3 regions of the Okibacterium endophyticum genome follow, and region 3 is predicted to be linked to each of the others. Evidence: predicted binding sites of a transcription regulator. Region 3 holds the regulator's gene; each other region holds the start of a gene.
What was found. Region 3 encodes HrcA, which represses chaperone genes, less so after heat shock. Its sites were predicted from a motif close to TTNGCACTCGNNNNNNNCGAGTGCNAA; they were not measured.

Region 1 (6,880 bases), 770 kb from region 3:
TGCGCAGGATCATCCCCATGTTCGACTGGAAGCGGTCGCGGGGAACGACCAGGTGGACGCCCTTCGAGGCGCGCACCTTGAACTGCCCGCGCTCCCCCACCATCGACTGCGTGTCGTCCGTCCAGACACCTGTCGCGTTGACGACCTGTTTCGCGCGAACCTCGAAATGCTCGTCCGTCTGCAGATCGTGTGCCTTCACACCGACCACACGCTGACCGACCTTGAGGAACCCTTCCACGCGCACCCTGCTTGCCGCGTGGGCTCCATAGAACGATGCCGTGCGAACCAGCGATGCGACATACCGTGCATCGTCGACCTGGGCGTCGTAGTAGGTGAGCCCGCCGACGAAGGCGTTGCTGCGGAGCGACGGAATCGACCGCGCGATCTGCCGCTTGCTCAGGTGACGGTGGTGGGGAACACCGGGGGGTCTCCCACCCGTCCAGCTGAAGAGGTCATAGAGCAGCATGCCGGTGCCGATGTAGAAGCGTTCGATGACCGGCTTCGTCAGCGGGTAGAGAAAGCGCACGGGCTTGACGAGATGCGGGGCGATGCGCTGGAGCAGCAGACCACGCTCGATGAGGGCTTCTCGAACCAGACCGAAGTCGAGCTGCTCGAGGTACCTGATGCCGCCGTGCACAAGCTTCGACGAACGGCTCGACGTGCCGCTCGCCCAGTCACGCGCCTCGAGGATGCCCGTGGACAGTCCGCGCGTGACGGCATCCATGGCGCTGCCTGCGCCCACGATGCCTCCGCCGACCACCAGAACGTCGAGTTCCTTCGACATCATCGCCTCGATGGCGGCGACGCGTTCAGCCGGCCCCAGCTTGCTCGATCGTGCAACGGTGTTCGGCTTCGTCATCACTGCCTCCCCTGGCGCGACCACCGGCCAACGCCCGCAATCGTGCATGGTGACAAACGGTCACCGCGTTTTCTCTGACGTTATTACACGCAGTATGGCGCCACAACCACTTCGACCTTCTGGAACTCCTTGATGTCGGAGTAGCCGGTGGTCGCCATCGACCGCTTGAGCGCGCCGACCAGGTTGACCGTTCCATCGACGGCGGTCGCCGGCCCGTAGAAGACCTCTTCCAGTGTTCCCACCTGCCCGACCTCGACGCGCCGCCCCCGGGGAAGCTGGGGGTGATAGGCCTCTGTGCCCCAGTGAAAGCCGCCGCCAGGGGCATCCGTCGCCCTGGCGAGGGTCGTTCCGAGCATCACGGCGTCTGCACCACAGGCGATCGCCTTCACGATGTCGCCCGATGCACCCAGCCCGCCGTCTGCGATGACGTTCACGTATCGTCCGCCGGACTCGTCGAGGTAGTCGCGCCTGGCGCCGGCGACGTCGGCCACGGCTGTCGCCATGGGTGCGTGGATGCCGAGGGTCGCCCTGGTCGTCGTCGCCGCGCCGCCGCCGAAGCCGACGAGCACACCCGCAGCGCCGGTGCGCATCAGGTGCAGCGCCGCGGTATAGGTGGCCGCTCCCCCGACGATGACGGGCACGTCGAGCTCATAGATGAACTCCTTGAGATTGAGCGGCTCCTGGTTCTGCGAGACGTGCTCGGCGGATACTGTTGTTCCGCGGATCACAAAGAGGTCCACACCCGCCTCGACCACCGTCTTATACAGCTCTTGCGTTCGTTGCGGCGAAAGCGCTCCAGCCACCGTCACACCCGCAGCGCGGATCTCGGCCAGCCGGGCGGTGACGAGTTCAGGCTGGATGGGCGCGAGATAGATCTCCTGCATACGACGTGTCGCCTGATCGGGGGCAAGATTCCTGATCTCGGCGAGGAGCGGCTCCGGATCCTCGTACCTGGTCCACAGGCCTTCGAGGTCGAGAACGCCCAGCCCGCCGAGCTGACCGATCATGATCGCGGTGGTCGGCGAGACGACCGAATCCATGGGCGCCGAGATGAATGGCGTGTCGAACTGGTACGCGTCGATTCTCCACGTCACCGAGACATCCTCAGGGTCACGCGTTCGCCGCGAGGGAACGATGGCGATGTCGTCGAATGCGTAGGTGCGTCTCGCGCGCTTGGCGGCGCCGATCTCGGTCTGCATGTTCACCGAACAAGCCTATCGTCCGCGTCGGCGGGGTGCCGTCGGATGAGGACAGCAGGGGTCAGCGTGTGTAGTTCGGCGCTTCGACGACGATCTGCACGTCGTGCGGGTGCGACTCCTTGAGCCCCGCCGGTGTGATGCGGACGAACTTTCCCTTCGCCTTCAGCTCATCGATCGTGCGGGCGCCGACGTAGAACATCGATTGCCGTAGGCCGCCGATCAGTTGATACGCGACCGCCGAGAGCGGCCCTCGATAGGGGACCTGGCCCTCGATGCCCTCTGGAATGAGTTTGTCGTCTGTGGGCACATCGGCCTGAAAGTAGCGGTCCTTCGAGTACGAGGTCTTCTCGCCGCGTGTCTGAAGCGCGCCGAGCGAGCCCATTCCGCGGTAGGTCTTGAACTGCTTGCCGTTGACGAACACGAGCTCGCCGGGGCTCTCATCTGTTCCGGCGAGCAGCGAGCCGAGCATCACCGTGTCTGCACCGGCCACGAGCGCCTTCGCGATGTCGCCCGAATACTGCAGGCCGCCGTCCGCGATCACCGGAACACCAGTTTCGCGTGCGGCCAGCGACGCCTCGTACACGGCGGTGATCTGAGGGACGCCGACGCCGGCGACGACACGGGTTGTGCAGATCGATCCTGGGCCCACCCCGACCTTGACGGCATCCGCACCGGCATCGATGATCGCCTGGGTGCCGGAGCGCGTCGCGACGTTGCCGCCGATCACGTCGACGCCTGCGAACGCCGGATCGGACTTGAGCTTCTTGATGATGTCGAGCACACCCGCGGAATCGCCGTTCGCGGTGTCGACGACGAGCACATCGACACCGGCGTCGAGCAGAGCCGTCGCGCGCTCCCACGCGTCGCCGAAGAAGCCGATCGCGGCTCCCACACGCAGGCGGCCCGCGTCGTCCTTGGTCGCGAGGGGGTATTTCTCGCTCTTGTCGAAGTCCTTGACGGTGATGAGCCCCTTGAGCCGGCCCCTGTCATCGACGATCGGAAGCTTCTCGATGCGGTGCTGGGCGAGAATCGCTATGGCGTCGTCGGGGCTCACGCCGACAGGCGCCGTGTAGAGGGGCGTCTTCGTCATCACGTCGCGCACGAGCGTGGTGCGTGTCTCGAACGGGGCGACGAACCTCATGTCGCGGTTCGTCACGATGCCGATGAGCACCCCGTCGTCGTCGACGACCGGCAGCCCTGAGACCCTGAACTGCCCGCACAACGCGTCGACCTCGGCGACCGTGGCATCCTGGGTCGTGGTCACCGGGTTCGTGATCATGCCGGACTCGCTCCGCTTGACGCGGTCGACCTGCTCCGCCTGATCGGCTATCGAGAGGTTGCGGTGCAGAATGCCGATGCCGCCCTCTCTGGCCATCGCGATCGCCATGCGGGACTCCGTGACCGTGTCCATCGCGCTCGAGAGCAGGGGCATCGACACGCGGATGCGACGGGTCAGGCGCGAAGTGGTGTCTGCTTCGCTCGGAATGACATCCGTGTGCCCAGGCAGCAGAAGCACGTCGTCATAGGTCAGTCCGACGAATCCGAACGGGTCTGGCTGTTCCATTGCATCCCTTCACAGCGGCGAAAGCCCTCTCGGGCCCGCGCTGCAACGACCCGGACGGCCTGCACACGCGGTACTTAATCGTAACCGTGCTCCGGCTTCGGTTATGCCCGCGTCGTTGAATCGTGCAGCCGACGTTGAGGAACGATCGGAAAGCCGGGTGGAGCCGGCGGTCAGGCGCGCATGCCCGATCGAGGCACGCTCTCACCTCAGGAGCGCACGCGACGGCGCCCGTGCTGCGCGTGCACCACCATGTCGACCATCAGCACCACCAGCGCAACCCAGACGAGCCCGAACCCGACCCACCGTTCCGTCGGCATCGGCTCGTGCAGAATCGCAACACCGATGATGAACTGGATCAGCGGGGCGAAGAACTGAATGAACCCCATATAGATCAGCGGCAGGCGGCGCGATGCGGCGGCGAACAACAGCAGCGGAAGGGCCGTGACGACCCCCGTGCCGATGAGCAACAGTGTGTGCCAGGTGCTCACCGTGCCGAAGACGAGGCCTGGGCCCATGGCGACGACGACGAGTTGCACGATCGCGACAGGAGTGAGCCAGGCGGTCTCAAGGGTCAGTCCGGAGATGGCATCGACGCGCGGACCGACCCGCTTCTTGATGTACCCATAGAACCCGAAGCTGAACGCCAGGGTGAGTGCGATCCACGGCACACTGCCGTGCGCCGCGGTGAGTACGATCACGGCGACCATACCGATCCCGATGGCGATCCACTGCACGGGACGCAGCCTCTCGCGCAGAAGAATCACACCGAGGAGCACTGTGACGATCGGGTTGATGAAATAGCCGAGAGAGGCCTCGACCACCTGTCCACTGAGAGCGCCGTAGATGTACGTCTGCCAGTTGATGAAGATCAGCACACCGGCCAGCGCCATGGTGAACAGGATCTTGGGCTGCTTCAGGAGCGCGGCGAACCGTGTCCACGCCCGCGTCACGGCGATCAGGATCGCGCAGAAGACGAGAGAGAACACGATCCGCAAGGCGACGAGTTCTACGGCTCCCGTCGGAAGCGCCGCGATGAAATACAGCGGCAGGACTCCCCACAGGCCGTACGCACCCACCGCGTAGAGCATGCCGCCGCGAGAAGGGCGAGAGGTGGTGCCCGAGTTCAGTCCGATATCGACGTCAGCAGGATCGCTTGGGCTTGGCACTCCTCGATGCTACTCGCGACGGCGTGCACCAGACGCCGCGAGCCAGACCCCGCGAAAACACGAAAACGCCCGGACGGCCACAGCCGTCCGGGCGTTTCTCAGCGTGTCGCGGTTCAGCGAACCACAACCGCGAGCACGTCGCGTGCCGAGAGAACGAGCAGGTCGTCCCCGCCGAACTTGACCTCGGTGCCGCCGTACTTCGAGTAGATCACTCGGTCGCCGACGGCAACGTCGAGCGGAATGCGGTTGCCGTTGTCGTCGATACGGCCGGGGCCGACGGCGACGACTTCACCCTCCTGGGGCTTTTCCTTGGCAGTGTCAGGAATGACGAGACCAGAAGCAGTCGTCTGCTCTGCCTCGACCTGCTTGATGACGATGCGATCCTCGAGCGGCTTGATGGAGACCGACACGGTTGACCTCTTTCTTGACTAAGACTTGAGTTAGCACCCTCACACCGAGAGTGCTAATGCCAGTTTAGGGATCCGTTGGCACTCGTGCAACGTGAGTGCCAATCGTGTCGACCGGGTGGCGCATTCACGCGTCTATGTCTGGCATCTCTCCCCGCAGCGAGCGGCATGATGAAACGGAGGCATCCGACATGCCTTAGGTTGGCTGGGTGGACAAAGCCGAGCTTCTCACCCTGCTGACTCCCGAGGGCCTGCGGCTCATCGACGAGATCGATCCCACGGCAGCTGCCGCAGACGTCGTCGCAGCCGTTTCTCGGCTCAGAAGCCAGGGACACTCTCCCGAACTGGTGGCGGCCGCGCTCACCCAGGCGCGCCTTCGACGGAAGGCGACCGCGAAATTCGGCGAGTTCGCCTCACGCATGCTGTTCACGGAGGCCGGGCTCGAGCAGGCCACGCGGTTGTCAGTGGCGTCACTGCACGCAGGCCGGATCGCGCGGGCCGGCTTCTCGTCCGTGGCTGATCTCGGGTGCGGCATCGGGGCGGATTCACTGGCCCTCGCGGGCATCGGGCTCACGGTGACGGCCGTCGAGCACGATGAGGTGACGGCCACGCTCGCCAGCTACAACCTGGCTCCGTTCGAATCCGCGCGCGTTGTGCATCAGGACGCCGAGTCGTTCGACGTGAACCACGTCGAGGCCGTGTACCTGGACCCGGCGCGCCGCACGTCCGGTCACACCAACACGTCGAGGCTCACGCGGCCTGAGGACTACACACCGTCGCTCGTGTTCGCCTGGAGTCTCGCTGCGCAGAAACCGACGGGTGTGAAGCTGGGCCCGGGCTTCGACCACACGCTGATTCCAGACGACTGCGAAGCACAGTGGGTGAGCGTAGACGGAAGCGTCGTCGAACTCGGTCTCTGGTTCGGTGCGCTCGCCCGCGACGGCATCCGTCGTTCTGCAGTCGTTATGCACCGGGACGGCACCCACGAGATCAGCGGACCGGGGAACAGCGAAGACGTCGATGTGCGCGAGCTCGGTGAATACCTCTACGAACCGGATGGCGCGGTGATCAGGGCCAGGCTGATCGGTGACCTTGCGAGAGACCTCGGGGCCGGGATGGTGAGCGACAGGATCGCTTATCTCACCGGTGACACCGATGTCTCAAGTCCGTTCGCCACCCGCTTTCGCGTTATCGAGCGGATGCCGTTCGACGAGCGGGCGATCAAGCGGCGTTTGCGAGAGAACGGCGTCGGCGCGCTCGAGGTCAAGAAGCGCGGTGTCGACATCGATCCTGCGCAGTTTCGCAAGCGGATGTCGCTGGCCGGTTCTGCCACGGCCACCATCGTGCTCACGCGGGTCGGCGGGCGTCACGCGGCGTTGCTCGTCGAGCGTGCCTGACCCGACCCGCGAGCACATCGTCGAGCCCGCCTCTCGGTGGTCGAGCCTGTCGAGACCCCCACGGTGACGAACCCGCCACCCCTCTCGGTGGTCGAGCTTGTCGAGACCCCCACGGTGTCGAGCCCGCCACACCCCGCGGTGGTCGAGCCTGTCGAGACCCCCACCGGTCGAGCCCCTCGGTGGTCGAGCTTGTCGAGACCCCCACGGTGTCGAGCCCGCCACACCCCTCGGTGGTCGAGCTTGTCGAGACCCCCACGGTGTCGAGCCCGCCACACCCCGCGGTGGTCG
Region 2 (6,880 bases), on a different contig from region 3:
CACGATCTGACGGCGTGTGGTCGACTGACGCTGGTAGGCGCGTGCGACCTCATCGGAGTGCATCGCCGACATCGAGTCGATCTGCTGGTCGAAATACCGCGACAGCTCCGAATCGACCACCTCCAGGAGATCACCGCACTCGTCGCCGGAGAAGTTCGTGACGACGAGGTGGATGAACGATCGGCGCCAGACCTGCTCGACCGTGCGGATGCCGCGGATGATGCCGGGGAAGATCTTCAGGTCCTCACGCACCATCTGTCCGATGAGAGCGCGGTTGTCGCGGCTGAGACGCAGGGACGTGGCGTCTCCCGCCAGATAGCGTGCGAGGCCGACGCACTGCTGCTCGACCGCGCGCGAGACGATCGGGCCGATGACCTCGTGGTTGATCGGACCCATCTCATGGAAGATCTCGGCCTGTGCATCGTGGGCGACATCGCGCGCCCACGAGGTGAGCGCGCCTTCCCGTGCGGCGGTGTCTGCGGTGTCGGTGAAGACGCCGCCGGTGGCCACGCTCAGGATCCTCGGGTCGACGCCGCCGGGGGATGTCGCAGGGGTGCCCATCGTCGCTCCAAGGTTTCGCATCATCGCAGAACCATTATGCACGACGCACAGTTCCGGGCTCACATACTGGCCTCTGGAACCCATGACTCGGGCAGGATGCCCAACTAGCCTCGGTTCAATCGAGGGCAACCGCCTCGTCACATCGCCGTCCGAGGAGGGACACGTTATGCAGAGCAGCATCCTCGAACCCGCCGGATCCCGCGTCCGTCCCGCTGACGCGGCCGAGTTGCGGCGCGCGTGGGGCAGGTTCGCCAGCGGTGTGACCGTGGTGCTCACCCGCGACGACGCCGGCGACGTGCACGGGATGACCGCCAACGGCTTCATCTCCGTCTCGCTCGATCCGCCTCTCGTCCTGGTGTCCGTCGGCGCCCACACGCGCACCCATGCGCGGCTGCTCACGCAGGAGCGGTACTCCGTCAGCGTGCTCGCCCACCACCACGCCGCTTGCGCTCTGCATTTCGGGGGCAGGCCGCAGGAGATCGCTCCCGCCGTGGACGAACTCGACGGCTTCCCGGTGATCCGCGACTCGCTCGCTCAGATGATCTGCCGCGTGGTCGACCGGCACACCGCAGGGGACCACACGCTCTTCATCGCCGAGGTGGAGGCGGTCGAGTGCACGGACGGCGTCCCGCTCGTGTTCAGCGGGGGGCGGATGTTCTCGCCGCTCGACGACGACAGTTGAAGCCCAGATGGCCGAGACGAGCCAGACGAGTGCGATCAGCCCGACGACCACCGACACCCCTGTAGCGGTGAGCTCGTCGTGCCGCCGGCTGACGGGCACAACGGGGAGGCCGCCGCGCAACGACGCCGGTGGACCACATCACCAACGGAAGGTACGCATCGCATGGATATCAGTTCTCTCACCGGTCGCGCCACGATGTCGAGGTATCAGATCCTGACAGTCGTTGTCGCGTTGTTCATCGTGATGGTCGACGGGTACGACTTCATCGTCGTCACCTTCCTCGCCCCGCTCATCACGACCGAGTTCGCAGCGGCGCCGGCACAGATCGGGATCCTCCTCGGGGGCTCGACCATCGGCATGGTCATCGGCGCCTTCACCCTGGCGCCACTCGCGGACCGCGTCGGACGCCGCACCATCACGGTCGTGAGCTTGGCGCTCGCGGCTTCGGGTATGCTCCTCGCCGCCTTCGCCCCGGGCATCGAAGCGCTCGTCGCGGCGCGAATCGCCACCGGGATCGGCATCGGCGGGCTGATGTCGTCGATCGGGGTGATCCTCAAGGAGTACAGTTCGCCGCGACGCCTCGGACTCGTGATGGGACTGTTCTCGGCCAGCTTCGGCTTCGGCGGGGCGCTGGGGGGCGCGTTGACCGGCCCGATCGTGCTGGCATCCGGCTGGCGAGCCGGGTTCATCGTCGGGGCTGTGCTCACCGGTCTCGCAATGGTGCTGGCGATCGTCGCGCTCGCCGAGTCCCTCGAGTTCCTGGCCACCCGAAAGAACGCTGACGCGCTCGAGCGGATGAACCGGGTCATCGGGCGGATCGGCGCAGCGCCTCTGCCTGCCCTTCCCGCACGAGTCGAGGCGCCGAAGGGCCGCCTGCGTGAGATCTTCGGCGCCGGCGTCCTTTCTCTGACGCTGTTGGCGATCGTCGGGTTCGCGCTGCTCCAGGTCTCGTTCATCTTTGTGACGACCTGGACGCCGCAGGCGGTGGCGATCGCGGGCGGTTCTCCGCAACTGTCGATCACGTCGTCGGTGTTTATGGGCCTCGGCGGCATCGTCGGCAGTCTCTTGTTCGGTCTCATCTCGAACTGGGTCAAGCTCTGGGTGCTCGGCACGGTCTCGACAGTCCTCGCGGGCGTCGCGCTCATCGGAGTCGCTGTGTCGACCAGCGCCGTCGGTGCCATCGTCGCCTTCGCTGTCGCCGGGGCGTTTATGGGCCTCGCCGGTGTGACGGGCTTCTACGCGCTGATCCCCGGACTCTATCCGGCGCACGCGCGAGCGTCCGGGTTCGGCATCGTCCTGGGTGTCGGACGCCTCGCCGCGATCATCGGTCCCGTCGCTGCAGGCCTGCTTCTCGAAGCCGGCTGGTCTCTCGCCGCGATCTACCTGCTCTTCGGGATTCCGGCCGTCGTCTCGGCGGTGTCGTTCGTCGCTCTCGGGATGCTGAGCGCTCGACGTGTCTCTGCGTCGCCCTCTGAACCGGCGCATCCGGTGACAGCGGCGGAACCCGCCTGAAGCGCTTGACCTGTTGCGGGCTGGGCTGTCGGCTGCGGTCGACGGCTCGGCCCGCAACCGCAGCGGCTGACAGCGCGTGAGCGCCGTTCCGCCCCTCGACGATCGTCAGAAGGTCCAGGTGGCGACGTGGCCAGCCGATCGGGCCAGCTCGTAGACTGGCGCTATGACCAGGACGCTCATCGCTGCGTCGGCGGACGACCCGCTCGAGCTGCTCGGCGCCCTGCGGTCGGCGCTCGACAGATCAGGCCAGGCGATCATGCCCGTCGTTGGCGCTCCGCCGCACCCGGACAGGGTCGGAACCGTGCCGCAACCCGTCGGCGTGGTGATCGCGACGTCCGGTTCGACGGGGGTGCCCAAGCGGGTCGCGCTCAGCTGCGACGCCCTGCTTGCCGGCGCCGGGGCATCCGCGACGACCATGGGCGGGCAAGGGCAGTGGCTGCTCGCGCTGCCCGCGCACTACATCGCCGGCCTGCAGGTGCTCGTGCGCTCGATCGCCGCAGAGACCGTGCCCGTTGTGCTGACGCCCGGGCGGTTCACGCCAGCCGACTTCATCGAGGCCTCTCGCGCCATGCGCGGTGAGCGCCACTACACGTCTCTGGTTCCCGTGCAGCTCGCGCGACTGCTCGAAAGCCGTTCGGGCGTCGCGGCCCTCAGGCGATTCGACGGGATCCTCGTGGGCGGGCAGGCAACGCCTCCGGCCCTTCGGGACCGCATCGAGCTGCTCGGGCTGCCGGTCTTCCGCACCTACGGATCGAGCGAAACGTGCGGCGGATGCGTCTACAACGGTGTTCCGCTGCCCGGCGTCCACGTGCGCATCACCGATGGGAAGATCGAGCTCGCCGGCCCGGTGCTCGCGGAGGGATACCTGGGTGATGACGCGCTCACCCGGGCGGTGTTCGTCGAAGACGACGGTCAGCGCTGGTACAGGACGGGAGACACGGGTGAGTTCGCCGATGGTGTGCTCCGCGTCACCGGTCGCGCGGACAACGTCATCGTGTCTGGCGGTGTGAACGTGTCGCTCGACCGTGTCGAGCAGGTGGTCCGCGGCATCAGGGGCATGAGCGAAGCAGTGGTGGTGGGCATGCCCGACGAGAGGTGGGGCGAGGTGCCGGTTGTGGTGGTCGCCGGTGCGCACCCGCGCTTCGAGGTGATCGCACAGACGGTGGCTGATGCTCTCGGCACGCCTTCGCGCCCGGCAAAGGTCATCAGCGTCGAGACGTTGCCGACGCTCGTCTCAGGGAAACCGGACAGGCACGAGATCGCCGCTCTCGCCCGCGAGGCGTGAGCACGCGGCGCGGCGCGGAAGCCGCCTGTGCCGTATCAGCCGAGAAGGCCGCATCAGCCCGCAAGCCGGTGCCCGCATCTGCCCGCAAGCCGGTGCCCGCATCAGTCGGGAATGCGAACCGCTATACACGAACGGGGCCGGGGAGCGTTCTCCCCGGCCCCGAACTCCCCTGGGCGATGCGTGCGGATGCGTGCGAGATCAAGCCTCTACGCGGCGCTGCTCTGACACCTCGACGGTCTCAGGCGAGTCGGTCGAGACGGCGATCTTGCGCGGCTTCGCCTGCTCGCTCACCGGGATCGTCACGCTGAGCACACCGTTCGTGTAGCTGGCCGTGATGTTCTCGGTGTCGACGCCCTGGCCGAGGTTGAGCTGCCTCAGGAACGAGCCGCCCGTCCGTTCGCGCGAGATCCACTTCACGCCGTCGCCCGCGGCGAGTGTGCGCTCCGCGCGAATGGTGAGCAGCTGACCGTCCACATCGATGTCGACCGAGCCGGGGTCGATTCCGGGCAGATCGGCGCTCAACACGTAGTGATCGCCGTCCCGGTAGAGGTCCACGGGCATCAGCCGAGGTCCGCGGCCCTCGAAGAGGGCGTTGGCGACACGGTCGAGGTCACGGAAAGGATCGAAATTCATTGCCATGTTCATCAGCTCCTTCTGGGTGAACGAGGGTGATTCTGACTCTGGTTCCTCAGTTGAGTGGATGTCGCTCAACTTGTCTTCAGATTAGCACTCGGCCCAGGAGAGTGCTAAGTGGTCTGTGCAGGCTTTGGGTGAACGTAAAGCATCTTCTGAGCGCTCTTGAAGGTCTCTGCCCGGTGTTCGTGAAACGCCAGAGGCGGCAGGGTCGAGGCGATCTGCCGTACAATCCAACGGGAACTGCAGGCGCCCGCACGGGCGTATGAACACAGACGGAGGCTGCCGAGTGGCGACGAAGCAAAAAGCGCGCAAAACCCGCAAGCGCACGGTCAGGAGCGGAAACCCGGCTGCCCGGCCGTATCGCGACATCCGCCCCGCAACGGCCAGGGACTGGATCGCCGGCGCGCGTCTCTTCACACTGCCGATGTCGGTCTCGCCGGTGCTGGTCGGCACCGGGGCGGCGATGGTCGCGAGTGATCCGGGGGTCTACCACTGGGTGCGCGCTCTCCTCTGCCTCGCCGTGGCGGTGAGCCTGCAGATCGGCGTGAACTTCGCCAACGACTACTCAGACGGTATTCGCGGCACCGACCGTGACCGCGTGGGGCCGTTCCGGCTCGTGGGAAGCGGCAGGGCGAAACCGAGAACGGTGCTCGTCGTCGCCCTCGTGTTCTTCGGGATCGCCGCTGTCGCAGGACTCGCGTTGACGGTTCTGACCCAGCAGTGGTGGTTGATCGCCGTTGGCGCCGCGGCCATTGCGGCCGCGTGGTTCTACACGGGCGGCAAACGGCCATACGGCTACTACGCGCTCGGCGAGCTCTTCGTCTTCGTCTTCTTCGGACTGGTCGCAACGGTCGGCACCACATTCGTGCAGGTGCTGACCGTGAACCAGGAGGCCTGGTTCGGGGCCGTCGCGGTCGGCTTGATCTCGGTCGCCACCCTGCTCACCAACAACCTGCGCGACGTCGCCCAGGACCGCGTCGCCGGAAAACGCACGCTCAGTGTGCTCGTCGGCCACGTGGCATCCCGTGTGCTCTACATCGTTTTTATACTCGTGCCCTTCGGCATCGCTGTATGGTTCGCGCTGTTCTATCCGATCGCCTGGCTGTCGCTGTTCATCCTGCTCGCCGCTCTTCCGGCCGCCATGATCGTCGCCACGGCGCGCACGGCGAAGGAGTTCGTGCTCGCGCTCAAGCTCACCGGGCTCGTGCAGCTGCTCTATGGCATCGTGATGCTCTGGGCGTTCTTCAAGTAGCCCCGGGTCTCAGGGGGTCAAGGCCTCGGTGTTCGTCATACGCCGTGTCGCGTCAGCGTTCGTCGTGGTGTGATTCTGCCGATCGCTCGCTCGGCTGTGCATCGTCTGCCGGGGCAGTCGTCCCGGCGATGTCGATCGCATCCTCGACATCTTCATCAGGGGACGATGGCGGGGTCTCGCGGTGTCTCACGGCATACAGGTCACGCGAAATGGCCTCGCGGGGCCGGCGCAGCACCAGGATCGACAGGCTCAGCCCGATCAGCGCGGCGGTCAGGGCGGCGATGTAGGGATTGAAACCGGTCGCGAGCAGCACCCCGAGCGGCACGATGAAAGCGAGCAGGCGGAGCACCGTGTAAGAGACGACGGGGGGAATGCGTTTCACCCGCCCAGTTTATGCCGCGAGTCTGTGCGCTTCGGCCGGTGGTGTTCCGCCGGTCTGCGGGCTGGTGTTCCGCAGAGCCGGGCTCACCGAGAGGGTGCTCCTCTTATGGCGACGGCCTAAGCAGCTGTGTCATCGCGCCTTTCCAGCGGCAGCATAACGGTGAAGACTGTTCGTCCCGGCCTGCTCTCGGCGGTGATCCGGCCTCCATGCGCCTCGACGATGGCTCGAGAGATGGACAACCCGAGTCCCGTGCTCCCCGCGTCCCTGTTTCGCGAGCTATCCCCGCGCGCGAAGCGTTGAAACAGCCGTTCCTGTGTGTCCGGGTGGATTCCCGGACCGTCGTCGACGACGCGGAGGACCGCGTGGTCATCGTCGTGACTCACCTCGGCCACCACTGTTGTGCCAGCCGGCGTGTGCATCCGCGCATTGGCGAGCAGGTTGACGACCACCTGGCGCAGACGGTTCTCATCGCCGGGGACCTCGATCTGCTCGTCGAGGTCGAGCAGCCATTCGTGAGTCGGGTCGGCGGCATGGGCATCGCTGACGGAATCGATGGTCAGCATCGTCAGG
Region 3 (6,880 bases):
GGGCGCTCTCGCCCCTGTGGTCTTCGCCGACGGCCTGATGCCGGGCGCGCTTCCTCTCGCCGATCCCGCACCAGACGACGGCTTGCTGCCCGCGAGCGTCGAGCACGGAGCTGTCGACCGCAGCCTCGGGGTGTATGTGCACGTTCCGTTCTGCCGGGTTCGATGCGGGTACTGCGATTTCAACACCTACACGGCGACAGAGCTCAGGGGTGCAAAGCAGTCCGCCTACGCCGACGAGGCAGCCGCCGAGATTCATCTCGCGGGGCGTGTGCTCGGTGCGGTGATCTCGACACCCAGGCCGGCGAGCACTGTCTTCTTCGGTGGCGGCACCCCCACTCTTCTGCCCGCCGCCGATCTGGTGAGCATGCTGGGGGCGGTCAGACACACCCTCGGCGTCGACGATGACGCCGAGGTGACCACGGAGGCGAACCCGGACTCCGTGGACCGGAGGTACCTGGATGCCCTCGCCGAGGCGGGGTTCACCCGTGTGTCGTTCGGCATGCAGTCGGCGGTGCCGCACGTTCTGAACACTCTCGAACGAACACACGATCCCGACAACGTGGCCAAGGTCGTCGGCTGGGCGAAGGCGGCGGGCCTTCAGACAAGTGTCGATCTGATCTACGGAACACCGGGGGAGCGTCTCGAGGACTGGGAGCGCTCGGTGCAGGCCGCCGTCGAGCTCGAGCCCGACCATATCTCTGCGTACGCGCTCATCATCGAGGACGGAACGAAGCTTGCGCGGCAGATCCGCAGGGGCGAGGTGGCGCAGCCGGACGATGATCTGCAGGCCGACATGTATGAGCTGGTCGACGGCGAGCTCGAGTCTGCCGGCTACGCCTGGTACGAAGTCAGCAACTGGTCGACCGGCGATAAGACGATATCCCGTCACAATCTCGCCTATTGGACGGGTCAGGACTGGTGGGGCGTGGGTCCAGGAGCACACAGCCACATCGGCGGGGTCCGCTGGTGGAACGTCAAGCACCCGGCCGCTTACGCCCAGCGCATGTCGGCGGGCCTGTCGCCTGCCGCGGGCCGGGAAACCCTCGACGACGGTGTGCGTGCCCTCGAGCGCGTGCTGCTCGAGAGCCGAACCAGAAAAGGGCTCGCGATCGACATCCTGACGAGCGAGGGGCGTCGTGCGGTGGCCGGCCTGATCGCAGAGGAGCTCGTGAACGCACAAGCCGCCCTGCGCGGCCGAGTCGTGCTGACCCTGCGAGGGCGGCTGTTGGCGGATGCCGTTGTGCGACGGCTCACCGACTGAGGACTACTACTTGATCATGCGGATCGCGAAGAAGTAGCGATAGGGCTCCCCATTGTTGACCTTCACTCCGGCGATGATCGCAAAGATCACACCGAGAATCCACGGCACATAGACGAGGAAGAAGAAGAGCCCGGCGATCCCGAAGGTGATGACTGTCAGAATGGTCATCAGGATGCCGAGACCGATCGAGAAGATCGCGACGGTGATCTGAAAGTTCAGGGCTTCTTTCGCCTCTTGGTTGGTGAACGGCCCCCGGTCTTTGAACACGAGCCAGATGATCAGCGGCGGGACGAAGCCGAGAACCCCGCCGAGGTGCCCCCACATCGCCCACTGCTTGTCCTGCTCCGGCGTGAGCGGGTATCCGCCGGGCTGCTGCCCGGCATATTGCTGTCCCTGGTACGGAGGCTGCTGACCTTGGTACGGGGGTTGCTGCCCCTGGTAGGGAGGCTGCTGCCCCTGGTACGGGGGTTGCTGCCCCTGGTAGGGAGGCTGCTGCTGCCCCTGGTATGGGGGCTGCTGCGGCGGGGGCGGTGCCTGACCAGCCGCGGGCTGCGGCGGAGGGACATCGCCGGAGGGCTGCTGAGGCTGTCCGCGAGTCGGGTCCTGAGGGGGCTGCGCCTGAGGGTCGGTCATGGCCGGTCCTTTCAATCGGTTGCGCGTGCGATGTGACGCGACGTCTTCGGTGTCTTCGCGAGCGAATGTGTGCAGCTGCCGACGACGTAGACCAACGCTACTGCCTCGGATCGGCGTGAGGCAATGACCCAGAGCCGCGTGGCGCGGGGTAGAATTGGCACTCAGGGTTGTCGAGTGCCAGACATCCGCGGAACTGGCGGTCGACACACGGATGCACGGGAGGTCAGGTCATGAGTACCGTTTCAGACCGCGGTCTCGCTGTGTTGCGAGCCATTGTGCACGATTACGTCGCGAGTCGTGAGCCCGTCGGGTCTAAAGCCATCGTCGAGCGGCACGCCTTCGGAGTGTCGGCAGCGACCATTCGCAACGATATGGCGCTTCTCGAAGAAGAAGAACTCATCGCGGCACCGCACACGTCGTCCGGGCGCGTGCCCACAGACAAGGGCTACAGGCTTTTCGTCGATCAGCTCGCTGATCGACGGCCGCTGAGCAGCGCACAACGACAGGCGATCGAGACATTCCTGGGCGAATCCCTCGGTATCGACGACGTGCTCGCCAGAACCGTCCGGCTGCTCGCACAGATCACCGGTCAGGTCGCCCTCGTCCAATACCCGTCGTTCGCCAGGGCTCGCGTGCGCCACATCGAACTGGTCTCACTCACAGAGACGAGATTGCTGACGGTGCTCATCACAGACAACGGGCGGGTCGAGCAGCGAGTCGTCGAACTGTCGAAGCCCGTCGAGACGCAGTCCCTCGACGATCTCAAATCTCGTGTCAACTCTGTGCTCGTCGACACGAGTGTCGCTCAGGCGGCCGAAGCGCTCGACGGTGTTCGTGTCGAAGCCGACCATCCCGATGAGGAACTCGTGACGCACGTCGTCGATGCGATCGTCGACGAGCTGAGGGAGTATCGCCATGACCGCTTGGTGATGGCCGGCGCAGCGAACCTCGCTCGAACCGAGGACGACTTCCACGGCAGCCTCTTTCCCGTGCTCGAAGCGCTCGAGCAACAGGTGCTGCTGCTTCGCCTGTTCGCCGAGATGCAGGCGGACCAGCACGGTGTGTCGGCGAGCATCGGGCGCGAGAACGCCTCATTCGGGTTGGGGGACACCTCCGTTGTCGCGAGTAACTACAGCCTCTCATCTGGCGAGCTCGCCCGACTCGGCGTGCTCGGCCCGACCAGGATGGACTATTCGGGAAATATGACGGCGGTGCGGGCGGTTGCACGTTACCTGTCGAGGCAGTTCGGCGACGACTGACCACTGCATGCGTAGCTCGACGCGTTGAATCAGCGGCGGCCCTTCGAGCCAAGGGGCCGCCCACTCTGACGAAAGGCCCTTGGTGGCAGACCACTACGAAGTCCTCGGGGTATCACGTGATGCCTCCGCCGATGAGATCAAGAAGGCGTACCGTCGTCTTGCGCGCGAGCTGCATCCGGATGTCAATCCCGAGGCCGACGCCTCTGAGCGGTTCAAGGCCGTGACGCATGCGTATGACGTGCTGAGCGACCCCGAGCAGCGCCAGCGCTATGACATGGGCGGGGGCAACGGCGGTCTCGGCGGACAGGGATTCGGTGGCTTCGGAGACATCTTCGAGACGTTCTTCGGCGGGCAGTCGCAACAGCGAGGACCCCGTTCGAGGCGGGAACGCGGCGAAGACGCACTGCTTCGCGTCGAGGTCGACCTCGACGAGGTCATCTTCGGAACGCATCGGGACATCGACGTCGACACGGCTGTGCTGTGCGACACCTGCAAGGGGTCGTGCTGCCAGCCGGGAACCGCACCCGTGACCTGTGACATCTGCCATGGAACCGGGCAGATACAGCGTGTCGCCCGTTCGCTGCTCGGCAATGTGATGACCTCGTCTCCCTGCGGCACCTGCCGCGGGTACGGAACAGTCATCGCGACTCCGTGCGTCACGTGCCAGGGCCAGGGCAGAGTCCGTGCACGCCGCACGGTGTCCGTCGACATTCCAGCCGGTGTCGAGACGGGCCTTCGATTGCAGATGCCGGGCAGCGGAGAGGTCGGCCCCGCCGGTGGCCCGAACGGTGATCTCTACCTCGAGATCAAGGTGAGGCACCACGAGGTTTTCAGCCGGAACGGCGACGATCTTCTGTGCACTCTCGAGGTGCCGATGACCGATGCCATTCTCGGAACGACGACAACGCTTCACGCGCTCGACGGCGACGTCGAGATCGAACTCAAACCGGGCACGCAGAGTGCCGAGGTCATCACCGTGAGGGACCGCGGCGTCACGAAGCTGCGCGGCTCCGGGCGCGGCGACCTGCGGATCGGTGTCCAGGTGGTCACACCGACACGTCTGGATCACAAGGAACGTGAACTGATCAAGAAATTCGCGTCTGGGCGCAAGCAGAACGGCCCACAGCTCGGCACCTTCCAACAGGGACTGTTCTCGAAGCTGCGCGACCGTTTTCTGAGCTGAGCTCCCCGCATGAGCACACTCTTCCTCAAAGAAGACCTGCGGGACGTCCTGCCGGGTCACACCGTCGAGCTGTCTGGGCCTGAGGGCCGGCATGCGGTCTCTGCGAACCGTCTGCGTGTCGGTGAGCGGCTGCTGATCGGGAACGGAAGCGGGCTTCTGGCCGGAGGCACTGTCCACACCATCGCAGCAGGCGTTCTGACGATGCGCGTCGACGAGGTGCACCACCACGACGAGCCGATGCCGCGGATCGTTCTGGCACAGGCGCTCGCGAAGGGCGATCGCGACGAGCTCGCGGTGCAGAACTGCACAGAACTGGGTGTGTCCGGCATCATTCCGTGGAGCGCGTCGCGAAGCGTCTCGCGATGGCAGGGGCAGAAGGCGGAGAAAGGCGCGGATCGGTGGCGCGCGATCGCCAGGGAGGCCTCGAAGCAGTCGGTCCGGCCGTGGGTGCCAGAGGTTCGCTCCCTGCACACGGCACACGATCTGGCACAGCTCGCCGCCTCGACCACGATGATCGTGCTCGAGCCGACCGCCGACCGCCGGTTGAGCGCCCTGGCGCCACCCGCCGACAGAGACATCGTCATCGTCGTCGGACCGGAAGGGGGTCTGTCGCCAGACGAGATCCGGGCGTTCACCGAGGCCGGCGCGGTGTCTGCCAGACTCGGCGACGAAGTCCTGCGGACCTCATCGGCCGGGCCGGCGGGGCTTGCCGTTCTGAACGTCGCGCTCGGGCGATGGTGAAGAGGGGTCGACACGAGCTGAGTTCCGTAGGATGGGGGCATGCCTGAGACCGAGCCGAGCATCTTCAGCCGAATCATCGCCAGAGAGATCCCCGCGACGATCGTCGCCGAGACCGAGCGATTGATCGCCTTCAACGACATCGCGCCGAAAGCGCCAGTGCACATCCTCGTCGTGCCGAAGACCACACGGTTCCGCAATGTCTCGGAACTGGCGGCGGGCGACCCAGACCTGCTGGCGGAGCTCGTGGGCCTCGCAGACGAACTGGCGCGTGACCACGCGAACGGTGAGTACCGGCTCGTCTTCAACACCGGCGAAAGCGCCGGACAGACGATTTTCCATGTTCATGCCCACGTGCTCGCGGGCGGCCTCGAGGAGGGCACACTTGCCGACTGACGACTCCGGTTCACATCGGGCCGAGAAGCGACTGCACATCGACGGCGTCGCCATGGTGCGGCTGTTCGGCCCGCAGGATCGCCTGCTCAGCGAGATCGAGCGTCAGTACCCCGAAGTCGAATTGCACGCGCGCGGCAATGACCTGACCATCAGCGGGGACCGGGAACAGGTGGAGGCGACGGCAGCGCTCATCGACGAACTGATCGTGATGGTCAGAGAGGGACAGGATCTCGGTCCGGTCGATGTGCAGTCGTCGGCACGTATTCTGCAGAACGGCTCTGGCAGCCCCGCAGAGCTGCTCGGTCAGGCGATCCTGACGTCTCGCGGAAAAAGCATCAGGCCGAAGACTCTCGGCCAGAAGCGGTATGTCGACGCCATGGATGAGTTCACGATCGTGTTCGGCATCGGGCCGGCCGGAACGGGCAAGACCTACCTCGCCATGGCGAAGGCCGTTCAAGCCCTGCAACGCAAAGAGGTCAACCGCATCATCCTGACGCGACCTGCCGTCGAGGCAGGCGAGCGACTCGGATTTCTGCCCGGCACACTCACAGACAAGATCGATCCGTACCTTCGGCCTCTCTACGACGCCCTGAACGAGATGATGGACCCCGAGCTGGTTCCCAAGCTCCTGGCGGCGGGAACAGTCGAGGTCGCTCCGCTCGCATACATGCGCGGGCGCACCCTCAACGATTCGTTCATCGTGCTCGATGAGGCGCAGAACACCACTCCGGAGCAGATGAAGATGTTCCTGACGCGATTGGGCTTCGGCTCGAAAATGGTGGTCACCGGAGACGTGACGCAGATCGACCTGCCGACGGGAGCATCCGGACTGCGACTGGTCACCCGTGTGCTGAAAGACGTCGACGACATCCATTTCGCCCAGTTGACGAGCGATGACGTTGTGAGGCACAGCCTTGTCGGCCGCATCGTCGACGCATACAGCGAATACGACCAGGTGAAGCAGGCGCAGCGATACGAACGCGAGCAGGCGCACGAGTTCGCCAACCGCGCCGATCGCGCGGCCGAACACCGGCGCCCGACAGACCGTCGCTCGGGAAAAGGACACAGCTCGTGAGCATCGAAATCAACAACGAGTCAGCGGTCGCCGTCGACGAGAGTGCGCTGCTGCGTCTCGCCGACTTCGCCCTGGGAGCAATGCACGTCAGCCCAGAGGCCGATCTCAACATCGTTCTCGTCGACGAAGCCGCCATGGAACAGCTGCACGTGCAGTGGATGGACGAGCCGGGCCCGACAGACGTCCTCAGCTTTCCCATGGACGAGCTCCGCCCCGGCACAGAAGAACAGCTCGCGCCCCCGGGACTGCTCGGTGACATCGTGCTCTGCCCTCAGGTCGCAGAGGGGCAGGCCGGGACCGCAGGCCATTCCACACTCCAGGAGCTTCTGCTTCTC

Region 1: a site for HrcA is predicted at 5,274-5,300, ahead of groES (co-chaperone GroES). Genes of this name have one in related genera too.
Region 2: a site for HrcA is predicted at 4,764-4,790, ahead of ACYVF5_RS09330 (Hsp20/alpha crystallin family protein). Genes of this name have one in related genera too.

Annotation. Positions count from the first base shown of each region.
Region 1 is NZ_BAAGXA010000005.1:144-7,023, reverse strand. Features, by position in the region: gene ACYVF5_RS04230 (glycerol-3-phosphate dehydrogenase/oxidase) at 1-859, opposite strand, end outside; gene ACYVF5_RS04225 (GuaB3 family IMP dehydrogenase-related protein) at 943-2,058, opposite strand; gene guaB (IMP dehydrogenase) at 2,120-3,622, opposite strand; gene rarD (EamA family transporter RarD) at 3,829-4,788, opposite strand; gene groES (co-chaperone GroES) at 4,902-5,198, opposite strand; gene ACYVF5_RS04205 (class I SAM-dependent methyltransferase) at 5,405-6,592, shown strand.
Region 2 is NZ_BAAGXA010000006.1:156,571-163,450, reverse strand. Features, by position in the region: gene ACYVF5_RS09350 (PucR family transcriptional regulator) at 1-585, opposite strand, end outside; gene ACYVF5_RS09345 (flavin reductase family protein) at 728-1,243, shown strand; gene ACYVF5_RS09340 (MFS transporter) at 1,406-2,755, shown strand; gene ACYVF5_RS09335 (AMP-binding protein) at 2,919-4,040, shown strand; gene ACYVF5_RS09330 (Hsp20/alpha crystallin family protein) at 4,239-4,679, opposite strand; gene ACYVF5_RS09325 (1,4-dihydroxy-2-naphthoate polyprenyltransferase) at 4,939-5,928, shown strand; gene ACYVF5_RS09320 (DUF4229 domain-containing protein) at 5,981-6,310, opposite strand; gene ACYVF5_RS09315 (sensor histidine kinase) at 6,427-6,880, opposite strand, start outside.
Region 3 is NZ_BAAGXA010000005.1:765,289-772,168, forward strand. Features, by position in the region: gene ACYVF5_RS07900 (DUF1990 family protein) at 1-38, shown strand, start outside; gene hemW (radical SAM family heme chaperone HemW) at 38-1,261, shown strand; gene ACYVF5_RS07910 (DUF4870 domain-containing protein) at 1,268-1,894, opposite strand; gene hrcA (heat-inducible transcriptional repressor HrcA) at 2,125-3,153, shown strand; gene dnaJ (molecular chaperone DnaJ) at 3,236-4,336, shown strand; gene ACYVF5_RS07925 (16S rRNA (uracil(1498)-N(3))-methyltransferase) at 4,346-5,077, shown strand; gene ACYVF5_RS07930 (histidine triad nucleotide-binding protein) at 5,117-5,470, shown strand; gene ACYVF5_RS07935 (PhoH family protein) at 5,523-6,545, shown strand; gene ybeY (rRNA maturation RNase YbeY) at 6,542-6,880, shown strand, end outside.